Regions from separate parts of the Actinomadura geliboluensis genome, predicted to be linked through region 1. Evidence: predicted binding sites of a transcription regulator. Region 1 holds the regulator's gene; each other region holds the start of a gene.
The links. The regulator HrcA, encoded in region 1, represses chaperone genes, less so after heat shock. The targets are predictions, from matches to a motif close to TTGGCACTCTCNNNNNGAGAGTGCCAA.
Positions count from the first base shown of each region.

Region 2: groES (co-chaperone GroES) is a predicted target of HrcA. The motif match lies at 1,278-1,304, and genes of this name have one in related genera.
Region 3: ACGFI1_RS06560 (FmdB family zinc ribbon protein) is a predicted target of HrcA. The motif match lies at 1,331-1,357, and genes of this name have one in related genera.

Region 1 covers NZ_JBICUA010000001.1:746,145-748,407, reverse strand. The annotation lists gene ACGFI1_RS03555 (DUF3097 domain-containing protein) at 1-637, opposite strand, end outside; gene hrcA (heat-inducible transcriptional repressor HrcA) at 841-1,854, shown strand; gene dnaJ (molecular chaperone DnaJ) at 1,856-2,263, shown strand, end outside.
Region 2 covers NZ_JBICUA010000006.1:248,218-250,480, reverse strand. The annotation lists gene ACGFI1_RS21135 (class I SAM-dependent methyltransferase) at 1-1,192, opposite strand, end outside; gene groES (co-chaperone GroES) at 1,428-1,736, shown strand; gene groL (chaperonin GroEL) at 1,822-2,263, shown strand, end outside.
Region 3 covers NZ_JBICUA010000002.1:225,001-227,263, forward strand. The annotation lists gene ACGFI1_RS06555 (MMPL family transporter) at 1-550, opposite strand, end outside; gene ACGFI1_RS06560 (FmdB family zinc ribbon protein) at 922-1,293, opposite strand; gene ACGFI1_RS06565 (potassium/proton antiporter) at 1,493-2,263, opposite strand, start outside.

The DNA.
Region 1 (2,263 bases):
AGGCGCGGATGCCGACGGCGGCGGGCTTCACCGCCTCCCAGATGTCGATGAACGGGTGGCCGGTGATCAGGACGTGCGGGGACGACACCCGCGCGGCGATCCGGGACTCCTTGGACCCCTCCACCAGGTGGTCGACCAGGACGCCGAGGCGGCGGTCGGCGTCCGGGCCGAACTCCTCGACGATCGCGGGCAGGTCGTCGACGCCTTCGAGGTACTCCACGACGACGCCTTCGACGCGCAGGTCGTGGCCCCAGATCTTCTCGACCAGTTCGGCGTCGTGGACGCCCTCCACGTAGATGCGGCTCTCCTTGGCCACCTGGGCGCGCAGCCCCTGGACGGCGATCGAGCCGGACGCCGACCGCGCCGGCCCCTTGGGCGCCGCGGCGGGCCTGACCAGGGTGACCGGCTTGCCGTCGATCAGGAAGCCCGCCTTCGCCAGCGGGAACACGCGCCGCTTGCCGAACCGGTCCTCCAGCGTGACGCCGAACTTGTCGCAGCCGACGACCGCGCCGCAGAAGCCGCTGCCGGGGTCCTCGGCGACGAGCCCCGGCTCGGCGGGGACCTCCGGGATCTGCCCCTTGCGCGGCCTGCGCCAGTCGCCGGCGAGCACGTCGTTTCCGTAGTCCTTACTGCGCACGGGTCCGCACATTAACCCGGCGGGACGGCCCGGCGGTGTCGCCCCTCGTCCCTCGGCGTGGCGTCCGCGTCCGATACGGATAGGATCGCGCCGCCGTGCGGGGAGTGCGCGGGCACTCCGATCGGGGGTGCGGGGCCGTACAATTGGCACTCTAGAGTATGGAGTGCCAGCGGAACGGCCGACCGGACGAGGGAGGTGACGCCGTGCTGGACGACCGCAAGCTCGCCGTCCTGCGCGCCATCGTCGAGGACTTCGTCTCCACCAACGAGCCGGTGGGGTCGAAGGCCCTGGCGGACCGGCACAACCTCGGTGTGTCGCCCGCGACCATCCGCAACGACATGGCGGTGCTGGAGGAGCAGGGCTACATCACCCAGCCGCACACGAGCGCCGGGCGCGTCCCGACCGACAAGGGCTACCGGCTGTTCGTCGACCGGCTGTCGACGATCAAGCCGCTGTCGGTCGCCGAGCGGCGCGCGATCGAGACGTTCCTGTCCGGCGCCTACGACCTGGACGACGTGGTCAGCCGCACGGTGCGGCTGCTCGCGCAGCTCACCCGGCAGGTCGCCGTCGTCCAGTACCCGTCGCTGACCCGCTCGTCGGTGCGGCACGTCGAGCTGGTCCCGGTCGCCGAGGGGCGGCTGCTGCTCGTCCTGATCACCAACACCGGGCGGGTGGAGCAGCGGGTCATCGAGACGCCGGCCGCGATCTCCGAGGAATCGATCGGGCACCTGCGGGCGTTGCTCAACACGTGCCTGGACGGGCTCGGCCTCGGCGACGTGCCGACGGCCGTCGCCGACCTTCCGGAGAAGGTGGGGCCGGACGAGCGGCCGGTCGCGGCGGCGGTGCTGTCGGTGCTGCTGGAGACGCTCGTCGAGAAGCACGAGGAGAAGATCGTTTTCGCCGGGGCGGCCAACCTCGCCGCCGTCGACTTCTCGCAGAGCCTGCGGGAGGTCCTGGTGGCGCTGGAGGAGCAGGTGGTGCTGATGAGGCTGCTCGGCGAGACCGGCGACTCCTCTACAGTTACGGTGCGGATCGGCACCGAGAACCCCGACCTGGGGCTCCGATCGACCTCGGTGGTCGCCGCGGACTACGGGGTCGGCGACCTCACCTTGGCCAGGCTCGGAGTACTCGGGCCTACACGCATGGATTACCCCAGCACGATGGGAGCGGTACGGGCAGTGGCACGCTACGTGGGACAGATCCTGGCGGGGTCGTAAGGTGGCGAACGACTACTACGCGACCCTGGGGGTCCGGCGCGACGCCAGCGCCGACGAGGTGAAGAAGGCCTACCGCCGGCTGGCGCGGGAGCTTCACCCCGACGTCAACCCGGATCCGGAGACCCAGGAGAAGTTCAAGGAGATCACCCAGGCGTACGAGGTGCTCTCCGACCCCAAGAAGCGGGAGATGTACGACCTCGGCGCGGACCCGTTCGCGTCCGGGGCGGGCGCGGGGGCCGGCGGGTTCGGCGGGGCCGGGTTCCCGTTCAGCGACATCATGGACGCCTTCTTCGGGACGGCCACCCAGCGCGGCCCGCGGTCGCGGGCGCGGCGCGGCCGCAACGCGACGCTGCGGGTCGAGCTCGACCTCGCCGAGACCGCGTTCGGCACGACCCGCGAGCTGTCCATC
Region 2 (2,263 bases), on a different contig from region 1:
CGAGCAGGGCGACCGGATCGCGGCCGACCCGGGTGACCACCAGCGTCGCCTGCGCGGCGCCGTGCCCCGGCCGGCGCCCGGCGAAGCCGAGGTCGCGGCGCAGCCGGTCGACGTCGACGGCCGAGCCGCGCTTCTTGACCGTCAGCACCCCGACCTCGCGGCGGCGCAGCTCGGCGCGCAGGCGCTTCACCGAGAACGGCATGACGTCCTCGATCTCGTAGGCGGACGCGAACGGCGTCGGGAACAGCCGGTCGGACGTGATGTACGCGATCTGCGGATCGGCCAGCCCGCCGCCGACCAGTTCTGCCACCTCGCCCACCAGATGGGCGCGTATCACCGCTCCGTCGGGCTCGTATAGGTAACGGCCCCATGGGCGGACATCGGGGCCGTCCGATACTTGCGGGGTCAATGTCCAGACCTGCGGGTCGGTGTCGGACGACAGCAGCGTGGCCCGGCGGCCGACGTCCCCTGCGAGCGACCCCAGCCAGAGGGCCGCCTCCTTGACGTCGCCGTGGACCGACACCCACTCGGCTTCTGCGCCGTCCGGGAGGGCTTCATGCGGGATGCCGGGCGCCACCTTGACGCACGCTCCAGGGACCTTCTGCGCTCTGTCCAGGACGACGTCGAGCGGCGGCTCGTAGGAGCGCGGGTCGAAGACCCTGCCCCGTGCAGTGCGCCGCCCGGGGTCGGCGAACACCGCGTCGAAGCCGTCCAGAGCGGCCTCAGTCGCGTCGCCGACGCGCACGGACGCGTCGAGGCCGAATTCGGTCACGTTCGCCTGCGCCACCTCGGCCGTCAACGGGTCGAGTTCCACGCCTTCGCCGGTGAGGCCCGCGCGCGCCCGCGCGATGAGGTCGGCCCCTATCCCGCAGCCCATGTCCAGCACACGCGCGCCGTCCAGCCGGTCGGCGAACCGTCGCGCTCTGTGCGCCGCCACACTCGCACGGGTGGACTGCTCAAGGCCCGCCTGCGTGAAGTACATGCGGTCGGCGTCCGGGCCGAACTTGGCCCGTGCCCGCTCCCGGAGCCGCACCTGCGTGAGCGCCGCTGCGACCAGCGCGGGATCGTGTCGTTCGCGCAGCCGCGTCGCCGTGGCGAGCAATCCGTCCTCGCCGACGTCCGCCGCCGCCGCCTCGCCGAGGAGTGCCTGGCCGGAGGGGGTGCGCAGGGCCCGGAACGACGCGATGTCCATGGAGCGAAGTTAGCGTCAGGTGAACGGCGCCCGGTGCCTCCGTGTCCGTGTTGACGGGCTCCCGAGCACGGAATAGTCTCCATGACTGGCACTCTCGTACTGAGAGTGCCAACAACAGCGACAAGGTCGGTCTGGCACCCGCGACGGCAGGCCGGTCCAGGGTCGCCTCTTCTGTCACATGTGCTGGCCGGTCATCCGTGGCCGGCCGAGGACCAATCGAAGGGGAGGTCAGATCGTGACGACCGCCACCAAGGTTGTTCTCAAGCCGCTTGAGGACCGCATCGTCGTCCAGCCGCTTGAGGCCGAGACCACCACCGCGTCGGGCCTGGTGATCCCGGACACCGCCAAGGAGAAGCCCCAGGAGGGCACCGTCCTTGCCGTTGGCCCGGGTCGCGTCGACGACAAGGGCGAGCGCGTCCCGGTCGACGTCAAGGTCGGCGAGGTCGTGCTCTACAGCAAGTACGGCGGCACCGAGGTCAAGTACAACGGCGAGGAGTACCTCGTCCTCTCGGCCCGCGACGTGCTCGCGGTCATCGAGAAGTAATCACCGAGACGTGATGCACCCGCCCCGGTCGGCGCCGCCTTCGGCGGGGCTGCCGGGGCGGATCGCGTAATAGAGGAGTATCCGCATGGCGAAGATCCTGGAGTTCGAGGAGGACGCTCGCCGGGCTCTTGAGCGCGGCGTCAACGCTCTCGCGGACGCCGTCAAGGTGACGATCGGCCCGCGCGGCCGCAACGTCGTCATCGACAAGAAGTTCGGCGCGCCGACCATCACCAACGACGGCGTCACCATCGCCCGCGAGGTGGAGCTGGAGGACCCCTACGAGAACCTCGGGGCCCAGCTCGCCAAGGAAGTGGCGACCAAGACCAACGACATCGCGGGCGACGGCACCACCACGGCGACCGTCCTCGCGCAGGCGCTGGTCCGGGAGGGCACCCGCAACGTGGCCGCCGGCGCGTCCCCGCTCGCGCTCAAGCGCGGCATCGACGCCGCCGCCCAGCACGTGTCCGACCAGCTGCTGAAGTCGGCCCGCGAGATCGTCGAGAAGGACGAGATCGCGCACGTCGCGA
Region 3 (2,263 bases), on a different contig from region 1:
GCAGGAAGCCGTCGAGGCTGTTGAAGACCTTGAACATGTCGGCGCCGCTGCCGGCGGGGCCGGTGACGTGGGCGGTCAGCCCGGGAGGCCCGCGCTTGGCGATGTCGCGTGCCTCGTCGACGGCGGCGGTGATGTCCACGTCGGTGAGCGGCACGAGCGTCTGCAGGGCCTTGCCGTCCTCGGACGGGAACGGCCCCGCCACCTTCTGGGCGCCGGGGAGCTTCTGCAGCGCGCCCACGTCCGCGGCGGCTTTGGCGCGGTCGGCCGCGGTGATCCCGCCGGACCGCTCGTAGACGATGACGGCGGGCATCGTCTCGTCCTTGCGGAACTGCTCCTCCAGCTCGACGACCTGGGTCGACTCGGCGCCCGCGGGGAGCCAGGCGGCCGCGTCGTTCTCCTCGACGTCGCCGAGCTTGCCGGCGAGCGGGCCGAGGGCCATCAGCAGGACGATCCACAGGGCCAGGACGGCCCATTTGGTGCGCCGTCCGGCGATCAGTCCGGCGAGCCGGTGGGACGGGGGTCTGGGGGGAGCCGGGCTCGGTGCGCTCATGTTCCTCTCCTGGGGCGCTGAAAGACGAGATATGTCGCGATGACTCAGAATGTCTCGCTCCCCGAGAGATGTCAAGTACTATCTCGAAATCCCCGAGGACGCTGCGGCGGGAACGGAATCCAGAGCGGACCGAAGCGGGCCGGAGTCGGCCGGAGGCGGCCGGAGCCCCGGGGCGGGCCGTTCCCTACTCCTCATCGTCGCGAGGAGGCGTGCCGTGCGCGTCCGGCGCGAGAAGGGAACTCCGCTACCCCGCGCGGGGCATGAGAAGGGCACCGGCTACGTCTTGAGATGTAGCCGGCGCCCGGGAACGCCGAAGGCCCGGCGGATCCGCAGGGGTTCCGCCGGGTCGGGCGTAAAGGAGTCCTAGGAGGTCAGGCGACCTTTTCGGACGACGAGGACTTGCTGGACGACGAGGAGTCGCCGCCGGACGACGCCGACGCGCCGGAGGGCGACGAGGACGAGCCCGCCGAGCCGGAGTCGCCCGAGGAGCCGTTGGCGGAGCCGCCCGACGAGCCGTTGGACGAGGCGCTCGACGACGAGCCCGCGGTCGAGGACGACTTGCCGGAGCCGCGGCTGTCGGTGCGGTAGAAGCCCGACCCCTTGAAGATGATTCCCGCCGCGGAGAAGACCTTGCGGAGCTTGCCGCTGCACGCCGGGCATTCGGTCAGCGCGTCGTCGCTGAACTTCTGCACGACCTCCAGAGGCTCGCCGCACTCGGTGCAAACGTACTGATACGTCGGCACGGTTCCTCCTAGCTGACTCAGCCCGGCGGAGTCCGGACTGGCACTCACTCTGAACGACTGCTAATGGTACCCATGCGTGGAACAGGATTCGCCCCCGGCCTGTTCCCAGGCCGGTCACGAATCCGTCCCTCGAAGCCCCGTACCTCAGACCTGCGGGTTCGTCCCAAGGCGGGCCGCGGGCGGGCCGTGGGCGGGCGCATCAGGTGCCGGTCTCGCCGAACCAGCCCGCCAGCTTGCCCTTGCGGCTGACCGCGCGCAGCCGCCGCTCCGCCGCCTCGCGCACGGAGTCGGTGGTCACGACCAGGAGGGTGTCACCGGACTGCAAGGGCGTGGTGGGTTCGGGGACGAAGCTCGACCCTTCCCGCACGATGAGGGTGACGGACGCGCCCGGCGGCAGCCGCAGCTCGAAGATCTCCACGCCGCTCAGCATCGAGTCGGCGGGGATCCGGACCTCCAGCAGGTCGGCGTGCAGCTCCTCCAGCGGCGCGGCCTCCACGTCCAGCTCGCGGGTCTGCTCGTCGCCGGACAGCCGGCACCAGCGCGCGACGAGCGGCAGCGTCGGCCCCTGGAGCAGGGTGAACAGGACGACGATGTTGAAGACGATCGCGAACAGCCGGTCGGCGTTCGGGATGTCGGCGACCATCGGGATGGTGGCGAGGACGATCGGCACGGCGCCGCGCAGCCCGGCCCAGGAGGTGAAGATCTTCTCGCCCCAGGTCAGCTTGAACCCGACCGTGGACAGCACGACCGATACCGGACGGGCGATCAGCAGCAGCACGAACCCGATGATCAGCGCGGGCAGGATCTGGCCGGGGAGGTCGCCGGGGTCGGCCAGCAGCCCGAGCATCACGAACAGCCCGATCTGGGCGAGCCATCCGACGCCCTCGGCGAAGCCGCGGGTGGCGGGACGGTGCGGAAGCCGCGAGTTCCCGAGGACCAGCGCGCTCACGTAGACGGCGAGGAACCCGCT